Regions from separate parts of the Bacillus sp. FJAT-27231 genome, predicted to be linked through region 3. Evidence: riboswitches for the same ligand, from Rfam matches in the RefSeq annotation. Region 3 holds a riboswitch; each other region holds the start of a gene.
The links. Region 3 has a riboswitch for S-adenosylmethionine ahead of metK (methionine adenosyltransferase). Riboswitches for the same ligand answer to the same signal wherever they lie in the genome.
Positions count from the first base shown of each region.

Region 1: another riboswitch for S-adenosylmethionine. It lies ahead of AC623_RS02845 (bifunctional homocysteine S-methyltransferase/methylenetetrahydrofolate reductase); the one in region 3 lies ahead of metK (methionine adenosyltransferase).
Region 2: another riboswitch for S-adenosylmethionine. It lies ahead of AC623_RS02280 (methylthioribulose 1-phosphate dehydratase); the one in region 3 lies ahead of metK (methionine adenosyltransferase).

Region 1 is NZ_LFZU01000001.1:609,842-614,850, forward strand. It holds gene metH (methionine synthase) at 1-636, opposite strand, end outside; gene AC623_RS02845 (bifunctional homocysteine S-methyltransferase/methylenetetrahydrofolate reductase) at 614-2,479, opposite strand; SAM riboswitch class I at 2,568-2,679, opposite strand; gene AC623_RS02850 (EamA family transporter) at 2,825-3,727, shown strand; gene AC623_RS02855 (nitric oxide synthase oxygenase) at 3,805-4,887, shown strand; gene mreBH (rod-share determining protein MreBH) at 4,939-5,009, opposite strand, start outside.
Region 2 is NZ_LFZU01000001.1:482,606-487,614, reverse strand. It holds gene AC623_RS02295 (sugar ABC transporter ATP-binding protein) at 1-863, opposite strand, end outside; gene AC623_RS02290 (sugar ABC transporter substrate-binding protein) at 950-2,047, opposite strand; gene AC623_RS02285 (VOC family protein) at 2,087-2,458, opposite strand; gene AC623_RS02280 (methylthioribulose 1-phosphate dehydratase) at 2,502-3,140, opposite strand; SAM riboswitch class I at 3,207-3,309, opposite strand; gene AC623_RS02275 (2,3-diketo-5-methylthiopentyl-1-phosphate enolase) at 3,532-4,728, opposite strand; gene AC623_RS02270 (1,2-dihydroxy-3-keto-5-methylthiopentene dioxygenase) at 4,780-5,009, opposite strand, start outside.
Region 3 is NZ_LFZU01000001.1:3,181,676-3,186,684, forward strand. It holds gene AC623_RS15230 (tetraprenyl-beta-curcumene synthase family protein) at 1-748, opposite strand, end outside; gene AC623_RS15235 (alpha/beta hydrolase) at 758-1,567, opposite strand; gene AC623_RS15240 (gamma carbonic anhydrase) at 1,703-2,230, shown strand; gene metK (methionine adenosyltransferase) at 2,258-3,457, opposite strand; SAM riboswitch class I at 3,605-3,770, opposite strand; gene pckA (phosphoenolpyruvate carboxykinase (ATP)) at 4,009-5,009, shown strand, end outside.

The sequences.
Region 1 (5,009 bases), 2.6 Mb from region 3:
AAATGCCTCAATATTTTGCCCGGCGAGTGTTGTACCCATCGGCTCAATCGTTCCAGAAATCATAACAGGGAGCTTTTTTCCGGTAGCTTCAAAAGCACGCTCAATACCCAGGATGCCTGCTTTGACGTTCAACATGTCCTGGCTTGTTTCCATTAAAATAACATCGCAGCCCCCGTCAATTAGCGCCGTTGCCTGAAGTTCAAAGTTTTGGCTTAATGTATCAAAATCAATGCCGCCTGTTACGGATAATGTTTTAGTTGTTGGGCCAATGGCGCCCGCTACAAAGCGAGGGTGATCAGGTGTAGAAAATTCATCGGCACACTTACGGGCAATTTCGGCTGCCCGTTTGTTAATCTCGTAAGCCTGGTCACCGAGGCTATATTCATTTAATACGAGAGGGGTGCCGCCAAATGAATTCGTTTCAATAATATCGGTACCTGCTGCCAAGTAGTCGCGGTGAACTTTTTCAATCACATGAGGAGCGGTAAGGTTTAAGTATTCATTACAACCGTCGTATTCTTCACCGCCGAAATCTTCCTCTGTTAAGTTGGCTTGCTGGAGCATCGTGCCCATTGCGCCGTCTAAGAAAAGAATACGTTTTTCGAGTTCCTGTTCAATTGAATATTGTTTGGACATGAGCGATCCCTCTTTCATTCGTTTTTCCATCTAATTCTTCGATGTAATGGATCAATTCAATGGACATTTCATAGCGCATAAATGGCGTAATAATATAGATACCGTTAAACAGCTTGGCTGCTGTATCGATTAATTCTTTTGCAATGGCGAGCCCTTCAAGTGCTGCCGCTTCTTTATCATTCTCATGTGCCTTCATTCTGGCAAGTGTTTCTTCCGACAGCTTAATGCCAGGGACCTCATGATGAAGGAATTCAGCGTTGCGCGAGCTTGTTAGTGGCATAATGCCAAGGAAGATTGGAGTCGGTAAATGCTTCGTCGCTTCGTATACTTCGACGATTTTTTCTTTTGTAAAAATCGGCTGTGTAATAAAGTAATCAGCCCCACATTCAATTTTCTTCTCTAGGCGCTTCACAGCCCGATCGAGTACGCGCACATTTGGATTGAAGGCGGCTGCAACGGAAAAGTTTGCTTTTTGTTTTAACGGCTTGCCTGAAAAAGAAATTCCCTCGTTTAGCTGTTTGATTAATTGGATAAGCTCCATGCTCGAAACATCATATACAGAAGTGGCCCCTGGGAAGTCGCCAACTTTCGTCGGGTCCCCTGTAATGGCAAGTACATCATGAAGTCCAAGAGCATGTAACCCCATTAGATGAGATTGTAAGCCAATCAAGTTCCGATCTCGGCATGTAATGTGGACAAGCGGGCGGATCTGATGCTGCATTTTGAGTAGAGAGCCCATTGCCAAATTGCTGACGCGCGGGGAGGCAAGGGAGTTATCGGCCATTGTGATAGCCGCCATCCCTGTTTGTTGCAGAGCCTTAGCCCCCTTAATATAAGTAGCCGTATCTAAATGTTTCGGCGTATCAAGTTCAACGATAATGGTCCGTTCTTTCTTTACCTGCTCATGGAGCGGCGGTACCACTAGCGGGGCCGGCTCTTTAATAATAATCGGTTTTTTAGCAACTACTTTTTTCTCTGTAATCGGTGCAAGGCCAGCGAGTGCTTTTTTGGCTGCCTCAATGTGCTTAGGCGTTGTGCCGCAGCAGCCACCGATGAGACGGACACCTTCGTTGCGCAAATGCACCGCTGCCTGGCCAAAATAATCAGCTTCCGATTCGTAGACAATACGCCCGTCTTCAACATCAAGAAGGCTGGCATTCGGGTACGCTGACAAAAAGGCTTTTTCAGGCAATGTCACTTCTTCAAAGGCTTGAATAGTATGATAGGGGCCGAGTCGGCAGTTCACACCGACAACATTGGCACCGAGTGCTTCAAGCTGTTTGAAAGCATGATTTAGTGAAAGGCCATTTTGCAGAATACCCGGCTCGTGCATTGATACTTGGGAAATGATAGGCAAGTCTGTCATTTGGCGGAGCAGCTGTAAAACGGTCGTTAATTCTTCAAAGTCATAATAGGTTTCAAGGAGGAACCCATCAGGCTCTTCTAATAAGATGGCTTCTGCCTGCTGTTGAAAGGACGCTTTAATATCCGCGAGGGAAACGCTGCTTTTGCGGATGCCGCGCATGCCGCCGATCGTTCCGAGTACAAATCGCTGATCAGGCGCTGCGGCTTTTTTGGCAATGCGCACGGCTGCTTTGTTCAATTCTTCTACACGATCTTCCATTCCATACCTTGTCAGTTTCAAAGCATTGGCACTGTACGTGTTTGTTTGAATAACATCTGCACCTGCTTTTATATATTCACGATGAATTTTCTCAATAATCTCGGGTTTTTCTATATTGAGCTCCTCATAGCAAAAGTCAATCCCATAGGAATAGAGGAGAGTACCCATTGCCCCGTCAGCTATTAGTACTTCGTTTTGCAGCCTTTCTAATAACGTCATATTTTCCGTCCTTTCCGAATCGCTATTCTTATCATAAGAAAAAGCCTTCTTACAATTAAGAAGGCTTTACATTGTGAATGTTTAATCCTTCTTATCTCTCAAACTGACAAAGCAGTTTGCTGGATTTAGCACCTAGGCCCGCTAGCGGCTGGTTGCTGAAGCTTCACAGGGCCAGTCCCCTCAGCTTCTCTTGATAAGAATAAATATATATAGATTTAGTAAGATAATTGAACATATCATATCTCTTTAAGTGGGATTAGTCAATAGAAAATTTAGAATATTTGAGAGGGATTGTCGAACAGAAGACAGCGAGCTATACTTTTAACAGATAAAGGAGGAATCAGGTTGAATCAGCTTCGTTATTCGTTATTTATTTTAGCAGGGGCATGCAGCTATGGTTTTCAAGCTTCAGTCGTCAAGCTGGCAACCAATGCAGGTTATCAGGCCGGCCAGATGACAGGTTCACAATATGTCTTTGGACTTCTGCTAATGCTGATCCCTTTCATTATAACAAAACGTAGTAGGCTGCAGTTTAAGCAAATCGCATCATTGCTTGGGCTTGGTGTGCTGCTTAGCTTAACGGGTGTTTTTTATGCGACAAGCATCCAGGAGCTGTCAGCTTCTATTGCCATCGTCCTGCTCTTTCAATTTACTTGGATGGGAATTCTCATTGAATCGATTTATTTAAGAGCGTTTCCGTCAGCTGTAAAGATTGTTTCGGCTGTTGTTTTATGGGCTGGCACGTTTCTAGCTGCTGGAATATCTTCAGAGGGAATTAACTTGTTAAGCGATCCAAAGGGGCTTATTTCCGGACTTTTAGCTGCTTTGATGTTTGCTTTATTTATTTTCTTCAGCGGAAAAACAGGAACAGAAGTACCGGCTATTCAGAAAAGCTTTATCATTTCTCTTGGCGGCTTATTGACCGCTTTATTGTTCGTATCACCGGCTTTTATTGTAGATGGGACGATGACAGGCGGTTTATGGAAATACGGGCTGCTTGTTGGACTGCTAGGTGTCCTTGTACCCGTTATCCTTTTCGCTCTCGGTACCCCGCACGTTGATTCCGGGGTGGCTACTATTCTCGGGGCAGCAGAACTGCCAGCCGCTATGATTGGTGCCATGCTAGTCGTTGGCGAGCACTTGACCGCTGAACAAGTTTCTGGGATTATGATTATCTTAATTGGCATTGCCATACCGCAGTGGCCGCGAGGTGGAAGGATAAAACCGAAGCATTTGTACAGCAGTTAGTTCTAGAAGTCGTCACAAAGCAGAAAGCAGAAAAATGCTATACTGTGGGTAAATACTACTTACAGGACGGTAAATAAATGAATACACAATTGTGGAAGCAAGCGAAGGAATTTATTACAGTTTGTTATCAGGAATTGAGTAAACCGAGCGAAGAAATGAAAGCCCGTCTTCACGAAATAAGAGAGCAAATTGAAACAACGGGCACGTACACGCAAACGTATGAAGAACTTAGCCATGGGGCAAAAATGGCATGGCGCAATAGCAACCGTTGTATTGGGCGATTATTTTGGCAAATGCTTCATGTATTTGATGAAAGAAAAGCCGAAACTGAAAAAGAGGTATTTGAAGCTTTAAGCCGTCACGTTGAGTTTGCGTCGAATGAAGGGAAAATCCGCCCAACTATTACTATCTTTCGTCCATCCAAAGAGGGACAAGAGGACATTCGTATTTGGAATCATCAATTGATTCGGTATGCTGGCTATAAAACAGAAGAAGGAATAAAGGGTGATCCGGCTTCCATTGACTTAACGGCTAGGTGTCAAAAGCTTGGCTGGAGAGGAGAGGGGACGGATTTTGATCTATTGCCTTGGGTTGTGCAAATAGGCAATCGTCCACCTGAGCTGCAAGAATTGAATAAAGAGCTAGTGAAGGAAATTTCCATTGTTCATCCAGAATATGATTGGTTTGCCGAGCTGCAATTAAAATGGTATGCCGTTCCTATTATTTCTGATATGAAGCTGGAAATAGGAGGAATTGAGTATAAAGCAGCTCCATTCAACGGTTGGTATATGGGAACAGAAGTTGGAGCCCGTAACTTGGCAGATGATTTTCGTTACAACCAGCTTCCTGTTATTGCGGAGCGAATGGAACTAGATATGAGCAGAGCTTCATCTATGTGGAAAGACCGAGCGCTCGTTGAATTAAATATAGCTGTTCTTCACTCATTTAAGAATGCAGGAGTGAGTATCGTCGATCATCACACAGCCGCTCAGCAATTTAGAACATTTGAGCAAAACGAAGAGCGAGAAGGAAGAGCCATAACAGGGGATTGGACGTGGTTAATTCCGCCGGTATCCCCAGCGGCTGTCCATGTTTTCCATAAAGAATATAATAATTCTATCAAAACACCTAACTATTTTTATCAGGAAACGATTTACTAACAAAAAAGCAGCCGAAAAGGCTGCTTTTTCTGTTTCTTGTATTGATTATTTTCAGCTCGTTACTTTTTGTAAGCTTTTCATCACGTGGAGTGAACGTCCGGTACCGATGGCCACAGACTCTA
Region 2 (5,009 bases), 2.7 Mb from region 3:
AGACCGGCGATTCCCACGATTTCGCCTTTTTTCACTTGTATGTTCAAATTTTTTACGATCCCCGCATCCGACAGGCCCTTTACCTCAAGAATCGTGTCTCCGATCGAAGCTTGATGAGGGGGATATTGTTCGTCTAATGTTTTTCCAAGCATTTGGGTAATGACGTCATTAGGAGAAGTACATGATGTCTCTTCTTTCATGACTAACTCACCGTTTCTCATCACCGTGATCTCTTCGCAAATAGCAAACAGCTCCGGCAATCGGTGAGAGATAAAAATAACGGCTACTTCCTTTTCTTTTAGCAGACGGATGAGCCGAAACAGCTCTTCTGTTTCCGTCTGGCTTAATGGCGCTGTCGGCTCATCCAATATCAAACATTTACATTGATCAGAAATCGCTCTGGCAATTAATACCATTTGCTTTTCTGCCAGGGTCAGTTCATCCACCCGCTTGTGGGTCGAAATAGCCACATGCAAACTCGCTAGAATATCCGCCGCCTGCCGGTGAAGCGATTTCCAATTGACTAGCTGCTTCTTCCCCATGCTGTGAATCATTTTCTCGAGCATAATATTTTCACCAACAGTTAAGTAAGGAATAAGAGCCGTATCCACTTCTTGATACACCATTTGAATCCCTAATTGCTTCGCCTCTTTCGGAGAACGGATAGCCGCTTCCTTCCCGTGAAAATAAATGCCCCCTCGATAATGATCATAAGCTCCGGATAGCACTTTCATTAATGTGGATTTTCCCGCTCCGTTGGCACCAATCAGAGCATGAATTTTTCCCTTCTCCACATGAAAATTCACATTCTTTAAAGCCGCCACCCCTGGGAAATCAATCGAGATATTTCTCATTTCAATCATCGTACTCGTTCCCTTCTCATAAAATGGGTATGGCCATGAAGAAAAACGGAAGCATCCGCTAGAAATCAAGCGAATGCTCTCTCTTCTCAATAGTGTTCTTTCAACGTTTTCATCCAATCCTCTTCAAACTCAGCTGATTTCCCCCAGTTAGGCACGACGCTCTTTAAGCTCTCCATATTCACCGGCTCTTTAGATGAAGATAATTCCTTTTGCGAGATTAAGCTTGCATCTAATGCATATTCTTGCGGTGTGTCTTCTCCCGCCAATTTCTTTGCTAAAATTCTCATATCAATTTTCCCGATTAGTGACGGGTCAACTGCTGCTGTGTACTTCCATGAACTGCCTTTTTCCTGCATTAATTGTAAATCTGCATTCGATACATCAATTCCGTAAATTTTCACTTCATCACGGCCTGCTTCTTTAATCGCACGAGCTGCTCCGATAGCAAAGGCATCCCATGTTGCATAAATCGCATCTAGCTTGCCTTTCGGATACTTTTTCAACATTGCCTGAACCGCGTTTTGTGTTTGAACGGACGTATCAGCAGCGGCCACACCAAATCGTTCCACTTCTTTGATGCCCGGATTGTTCTTTAATGTTTCCTCATATACCGCATTACGGCGAACCATTGGCGGGAAGCCATCTACCCAAAGGTAAGCAATGTTGGCTTTCCCGTTAAAATCCTTCACTAATTGATCTAAGCTTAAGGTAGCCAATGCTTTATCATCTTGAGATGTTAAGGTTACACCATCCACTTGTTTTAAATCCTCAACCGAGTCAAACGTAACAACACTCTTATCTTTTTCTCTCAATTTTTTCACCGCATCAACAGTTGCAGCATCGTCCCCATGAGAGATAATCACTCCGTCATAATCTTGGTTAGCAGCTTGTTCAATGGCATCGTGAAATTTAGCCGTATCACCGTTCGCTGTAAAGATATCCACCTTAAATCCAAGATCTTCGCCCTCTTTTTTCGCACCCGCTAAAAATTGAGCTGTATGATCGTCACCGCCAATTTTCCGGATGACTTTTACTTTCACTTCTTCTCCGTTTGCGAATCGTTCAGGCACATTTTCAATTTTCCCTGGTTTCTTTTCATCTGAGGAGGCCGTTTTTTCGCCTGTTGAACACCCCGTCAGCAACAATGTTAAAGCTAAACCTGATACTGCTAACTTTTTAGCTATCTTTATCATCTTAAAAATCCCCCTATTACTTTCTGTAAATTAATTAGTTTCAAACAATTCGAGCCATTCGCCATCCGGTCCTTCAAAGAACATGTAACGAGAGCCGTTTGGCAGCGTTGTAATTTCTTTATCAATGAAACGAACACCAGCCTCTTTCAACCTTGCAATCTCACTTTCAATGCCCTCCACTTTTAAAGCAAGATGATGAACTTTCCCTTCCACAGGCAATGAATCATTATATCCTTCCAACAGTTCGATCTGGGTTCCTTCTTTATCTTCTGTTCCGATAAAGGCTATTTTAATTTGACCGTTCGGATGATCCAAGCGGCCCAAAAGCTGAAAACCGATAATGTCTGTGTAAAATGAAATGGACTTTTCTAAGTTCTTCACCATGATTCCGACATGTTCCATTCTTTTAATCAATTTGTCCCCCGCCATTTCTTTATGTCTACTATTATTTCTGCCTAATGATTTGTAAATTTGCCTTTGCCTGCAGAAGCGCCAGCTCGTATTGAAACAAGAACTCACATGCTTCAAGTACTTTTTTAGCCTCAAAGGCGTTCTTTCCCCAAGCTGTGATTCCATGATTGCGGATGAGAACGGCTCCCTTATCTTCTTCTACAAACGGGGCTAAAGCGGCTGCTAGTTTTGGAATATCAGCGTGATTAGGAATGATCGGAATTTCCCACTCGGCATCTTCTTCCCAGCGGCCGAAAGCTTTAATCAGTTCCTGTCCTTTAAATACAACTTTTCCTTCATCGCCATAAATTTCCGAAATCACGTTGTTCGCTATCGTATGAACGTGAAGGCTGCAGCCCGCATTCGACCTGCCATAGATTTCACAATGGAGAAGAGTCTCGGCAGAAGGCTTAACATTCGTTTCTCCTACAGGATTTCCGTCCTGATCAACAAGCAAAAAATCTTCATTTGTCTTTTTTCGTTTATCTTTTCCGCTAGCCGTTACGAGAAATTGGAGCGGCTCACCCTGTACTTTAATGGCCAAGTTCCCGCTCGTTCCCATGAACCAGTCGCGTGCTGCCAGTTCCTCTTTTATATCTGCCAACTCATGAATCCGAGTCACCACTATACTCAACTCTTATCAACCTGCCTTTCTATACAAAAAACCTCTTCGATAAGAAGAGGTTTTCGAAAAAACAACTTCTTATCTTTCAGCATGACTGCTGTGAGAATTAGCACCGTGCTTAAAAAAGTCGGTTGCCGGGCTTCATAGGGCTCATCCCTCCGCCTGCTCTTGATAAGATCTCGTTATTAAATTTATTATTCTCATGAATTTACTTGGATTATGTCACGTTCATCCAAAACTGTCAATATCTTTTATTTTAAAAAAGGACTCTGGTAATAATAAATGTTGATTTACACTCTAGTCACTTTGCTTTCTGCCCCAATCAACCATTTAGAAATAATATTCACCTGTAACGGAGCTAAAAATTAAAAAAACGAAACCGCTTATGGCTTGGATCACTTTATGAAGTCGTGACAATTCCCCATTGGTCAATGGCACGCTTTAAAGGTTCTGACGTTTTAGCTGCTTCCGTTAAGGAAACATTATTTATACTCGCATCAATCGCAGCTCGGAAAGCTTGGGCACCGCTGATTGGTCCATCTGGATGTCCAAAGACTCCTCCTCCTGCGTTGATGACCAAGCTCTCGCTGCCAAAATCTTTTAACAACTGCGGCACCATTCCTGGATGAATCCCAGCAGAAGGCACAGAGAAAGTTTGTTCAAAACGATTTTCTTCCGTAAGCGCCTGCCCAATCGCTAATGCATCAGACGATGGGATCGCTACATTCCCGTATGGACTTGGGAATAAGGAGAAATCTCCACCGGTTAGACGCGTTAGCTTTCCAACAAGCAAGGAATACGAGTAGCCACCGCCAGGCTGTCCAGCTAGAACGCCTGATAAAGCAGAATGTGCCATAATAGGCAAAGAAATATTGTCATTTTCACGCAACGCTTGCAATGTGTCCAATCCATAAGCATGCACATTAAACAATAAAGCATTCGCTCCTAGTTCTTGCGCCCGCTCTGCTTTCTCCTGAAGTTCATTTGATCTCCCCGACAGATTCACTGCATATAAAGCTCGCTGGCCTGTATGTTCATAATGACGGTTAATGATTTCTCTAGCTGTTGTGATTCTCTTTTCAAAAGGCGTTAACTCATTCTCAAAAAGAATTTCATCGTCTTTAATCAGATCAATGCCTCCTGCCAGCAGGTCTTCTAATTGAGAAGAGAAAAAAGACAAATCTCTGCCTATCACTCCTTTGAAAATAGCCATCAACAAGGGACGATCGTATAGATTTAATTTCTCCCTGACCCCCTTCACCCCAAAGCGCGGTCCAGGGAATTGGCGGAGAAGCTCATCATCAAATGTTAGATCAACTAACTCATGGCCTTCAAAAAAAGAAAGCTTTCCATATACGGTTGTCAAAATAGCGGGAAGATCGGCTGAAAAATTAGCGGATGGATAATGGATTTTTACTGTGTCCTTTTCCTCTCCTTTTTCTACTGACACAACTTCCCCTTTATTTTTCTGTAATTGCTGACGCTCCAAATGTGGAATATCTGTCCAAGAACCGACTGTCAGGCCTAAAGCATATTGTTCTGCCTTTTTTTCTTGATCGGGATGCGACGGGAACAGATAAGTAGCTGTTACACCCATAAAATGCCCTCCTCTGTCATTCTGTAACTTCATTCATTCCAAAACTCTCTTTTAGTAAACTGGCACCCAGCCTTCTTCTGTTACGAAAATACGGACAGCAACTACTTTACGGTCATCAGATAATGTAAAGTAATGGCGGACACTTTCAGGAACCGAAATAAGATCTCCAGGATTTAAATGAACCTCAAAGAATCGGCCGTCCTTTCCTTGGATAACAAAAACGCCGTGTCCGCTTGCAATAAATCGGACTTCATCATCTGTATGATGATGCTCACGCTGGA
Region 3 (5,009 bases):
AATCCAGCAAAATATGAAGCCCTTGAATATAAGGGAAGTAGCTTTCTTTTATTTGCTGTGCCTCTTTAGACGTTAACGGTTCATCTAAGCTATATGCTACTAAACAGAAGATGGCAAGTGTTGAACCCGCACAGGCGGAAAATTCGTACCATTCCATCTGCGGCCAATCGCGTTGATTCTCTTTGAACCATTTGATTAAGCGCTCTTCTCTCTCTTCCTTTTTTACGTGCTTGTGTATTTGTAAATCACAGTAATAGCGACATAATTCTTTGAGAAAAGGAGAAATGATTTCATAGCCCATCATTTCAGCGAGCACGGACTGGCACGTCTTGACTAGTTCGACTAAATAGCCGCCGTCATTTTGATCTAAGCGATAGCGATAATAATGGCGCAGCGGCGCCCCTGGTGACAAAGCATCTTCCATCGCTTCATGAAGAGCCGCAAAATCAGCTGGATCAAGCGACGTACTGCGATCACAAAGATTATCAAGATAATCACTAATCGTCTGATAGGCAACAATGAAGCGAATAGCTTCTGTAAAGTTTTTCCCCGACAATAATGCCAGCACAGCCCCTCCCTCGCAATGAAATGTTTTATGAGTAATACTGGAGAGAGCCTGGCGGCGCAATTCTTCATTTGGAATCTCTTTCGCTTTTGCTTTCCAATAACATAGCTGTTCATGAACAATCGGAAAGACCCTTTTATACATGCTATGCATTAAGTGCAACGGTGTCATCGGGACTGGCATTTTGTCACCTCATTCCTCAATCACGTACCCTAATAAACGCAGTCTATTTTCTACAAATCCCTTAGCATAGTGAAAGACTTCTTCCCGTTCCGGTTCATTAAATATTTCATGATAAAGACCCGGCCACTCCTTATAGTGCATCTCTGATAAATCAAGACGATGAAACCACTTTCTCACACTTTTTTTATCAACGATTAAGTCATGTCCTGCTTGCATAACGAGAAGCGGAACATCTGGCACTGCCCCTGTCTTTAAGTCGGCTGTCTTCATCGCCTGAAGCAGTTCACGGTACCAGCGAACGGACACTTTGTTCACATACAGCATGTCCTCTTTATCAGCTTGTCTAACCTCTTCATTTCTTGTCGCCATTTCGACTGTCAATCCAGAAGAAAACTTTACTGAAGGAGAGAGTGAATTTAGCCCATGCGATAGAATGTCGACAATCTTTGGCGGGGTGTGAATCATCCCAAGACAAGGGGAAGATAAGATAACCCCTGCCGTTTCTACTTCCATTTCCTGAAGCAGCCGGATGGCAATTAGCCCTCCCATACTATGTCCTAATAAGAATAAAGGCAAATCAAACTGGTAGGCTGCCTGTACCCAGTCTTTTACTTCCTCGATATATTCATTAAAAGATGAAATGTGTCCTCTTTGTGCTCTCGATGTCATACCTTGGCCAGGCAAATCGCCCATTACCACATGAAAGCCGTTTCTGCGCCACATTTCAATCAGCCAGCCATAACGGCCATGATGCTCCATCGCTCCATGAATCATAACGATGACACCTTTCGGCTGTTGTTTTGTTTCCCATTTCCACATCACGCATCTTCCTCCGGCTTTTTATAGTCCTATACTTTTTACCTTCTATTATACAAATCAAATCGTTTTAGTTAAAATAATAAGCAAATTGATCCTGCTTATCTTTGGCGGGACAAATAAAGGAAGGGGAGAAAGATGATTTATCCTTATAACAATAAAACACCGAAAATTGCTGATTCCGCTTATATAGCGGATTACGTAACCATTACCGGCGACGTGACAATCGGCGAAGAAACCAATGTTTGGTTTAATACCTCTATTCGAGGAGACGTAGCTCCCACTGTGATTGGGAAAAAAGTCAGCATTCAGGATAATTCCGTGCTTCACCAAAGCCCAAACAATCCTCTCATCATTGAAGATGAAGTCACGATTGGCCATCAGGTAATCCTGCACAGCTGTAAAATTAGAAAAAATGCTCTTATTGGGATGGGATCCATTATTCTTGACAATGCTGAAATCGGTGAAGGTGCCTTTATTGGAGCTGGCAGTCTCGTTCCACAAGGCAAGGTCATTCCGCCTCACTCTGTCGCATTCGGACGGCCAGCAAAAGTCATTCGTCCAGTGAACGAGGAAGACCGAAAAGACATGGAACGCATTGTAAGAGAATATGTAGAAAAAGGACAATATTATAAAAGTATACAGAAAAAGCCTGAAGACTATTAAAAAGTCTCCAGGCTTTTTGATTTTTCATTAGTTTGCTGCTTGTTCTTTTAAGAGGTCAGCTTTATCTGTTCTTTCCCATGGAAGATCGACATCTGTACGGCCAAAATGTCCGTAAGCTGCTGTTTGCTTGTAAATCGGACGGCGAAGTCCAAGCATATTAATGATACCAGCTGGACGAAGATCAAAGTTGCTGCGAACAAGTTCCACAAGCTGCTCCTCAGAAACCGTTCCAGTACCGAATGTATCAATGGCAATCGATACAGGCTGTGCTACACCAATCGCATAAGCGAGCTGCACTTCACATTTATCAGCCAGGCCAGCAGCAACAATATTTTTCGCTACATAACGAGCGGCATAAGCTGCTGAACGGTCTACTTTTGTTGGATCTTTACCGGAGAATGCTCCACCGCCATGGCGTGCATATCCGCCGTATGTATCCACAATGATTTTTCGGCCAGTTAAACCAGCATCCCCTTGAGGTCCGCCAATAACGAAACGGCCCGTTGGATTAATAAAGAATTTTGTATTCTCATCAATTAATTCAGCTGGGACAACTGGATTAATCACTTGCTCACGCAAATCGCTTTGAATTTGTTCAAGCGTTACTTCCGGATGATGCTGCGTTGAAATAACGATAGTGTCAATTCTTACTGGCTTATCGTTCTCATCGTATTCAACGGTTACTTGTGTTTTACCATCTGGACGCAAATAATTTAGCGTTTCTTCTTTTCTTACTTTTGTCAGCTGGCGGGACAATTTATGAGCAAGTGAAATCGGCAGCGGCATTAATTCTTTTGTTTCATTACAAGCAAAGCCAAACATTAAGCCTTGGTCGCCTGCGCCAATCGCTTCGATTTCTTCATCACTCATTTGGCCTTCACGAGCTTCAAGAGCAACGTCTACCCCTGCTGCAATGTCAGGAGACTGCTCATCAATAGATGTCAGCACACCACAAGTGTCTGCATCAAATCCATATTTTGCACGTGTGTAGCCAATTTCTCTTACTGTTTCACGAACGATTTTATTAATGTCCACGTAAGAAGATGTTGTAATTTCCCCTGCTACGAGTACAAGCCCAGTTGTAACAGATGTTTCTGCCGCTACGCGTGCATTTGGATCTTTTGACAAGATTTCATCCAGGATGGCATCAGAAATCTGATCACAAATTTTGTCCGGATGCCCTTCAGTAACTGACTCTGAAGTAAAGAGACGACGATTTTTAGTCATGAAACTTCCTCCTTAAAAATGATCAACGAAACTGCCGATCGTTAATGGTACGGTACTCATTTTCCCTAAGTTTATCCTTTTAAAAATAAAAAAACCCCTCCTGAAATAAAGAGAGGAAAGGTTGGTCTTGTCAACATAGGCCTTTCACTCTTATCGCTCAAGGTTTTGCCCTTGCTGCAGGTTAGCACCTTTGTCTTGAAAATAATCTTATAATGATATAAGTGCTGGTCAGTCTCTGTTATGACTGCCGCCTATAATCAAGCAGGTTGCCGGGCTTCATTGGGCCTGTCCCTCCGCCAGCTCAGGATAAGAGTATCCGTTCAAGGTTACATCATACGTAATCCCTCTGGCAATGTCAACAGATTTAGTGTAAAATCTCTTTGTTTTTTCCGGTTTCTTTTCATAAAGAAGGGAACAATTTGTTAATAAAAAGTCACAAAAAAAAATAAATGAATAGTATAGACTATTAAATGTAATGTGTTATACTATTTTTGAGTAAACGATTAAGATGCCAATTCATTTAAATTCAGATAAAGGATGGTTATTTATTTATGAAAACTGCTAGTGTTTCAAACGAAATTTTGGAACTTTTAAAAGGTGCTAACGTAACAATGCAGCCATCTGTGCCGCTGCTCGTAGAAAAAGTACTTAATCGCAAAGAAGGCGTTCTAACTGCTTCTGGAGCAGTAAGTGCTGAAACGGGAAAGTATACAGGGCGTTCTCCTAAAGACAAGTTTATCGTTGAAGAACCATCAACAAAAGATAAAATTGATTGGGGTCCCGTGAACGAACCGATTTCTTCAGAAGTATTTGATCAATTATACACGAAAGTGATCAACTATTTAAAGGAGCAAGAAGAACTATTCGTATTCAAAGGATTTGCAGGGGCTGATCCAGCTCACCGTCTTCCAATCCAAGTGATCAATGAATACGCATGGCATAACTTATTTGCTCATCAGCTTTTCATTCGTCCGACTGAAGAAGAATTAAAAGATCATCAAGCAGGCTTTACAATCGTATCTGCGCCGAACTTCAAAGCAGATCCTGCAGTAGATGGCACAAAATCAGAAGCATTCGTTATCATTTCTTTTGAGCGCCGCATTGTGTTGATCGGCGGAACGGAATATGCAGGAGAAATGAAAAAATCAATCTTCTCTGTAATGAACTATCTACTTCCAGAAAACGACATCTTATCTATGCACTGCTCAGCAAACGTTGGCTATGAAGGTGACGTAGCATTGTTCTTCGGTCTTTCAGGTACAGGTAAGACAACGTTAAGTGCTGATCCAAATCGCCGCTTAATCGGTGATGACGAGCATGGCTGGTCTGCGAGCGGCGTGTTCAATATTGAAGGCGGCTGCTACGCTAAAACAATCGGACTTTCTCGTGAAAAAGAACCACAAATTTTTGATGCGATCCGTTTCGGTTCGGTCCTTGAGAATGTGGTACTTGATGAACAATCCCGCATTCCAGATTACAATGATAACAGCTTGACAGAAAATACTCGTGCTGCTTATCCATTACAAGCAATTGATAACATCGTTGACCCAAG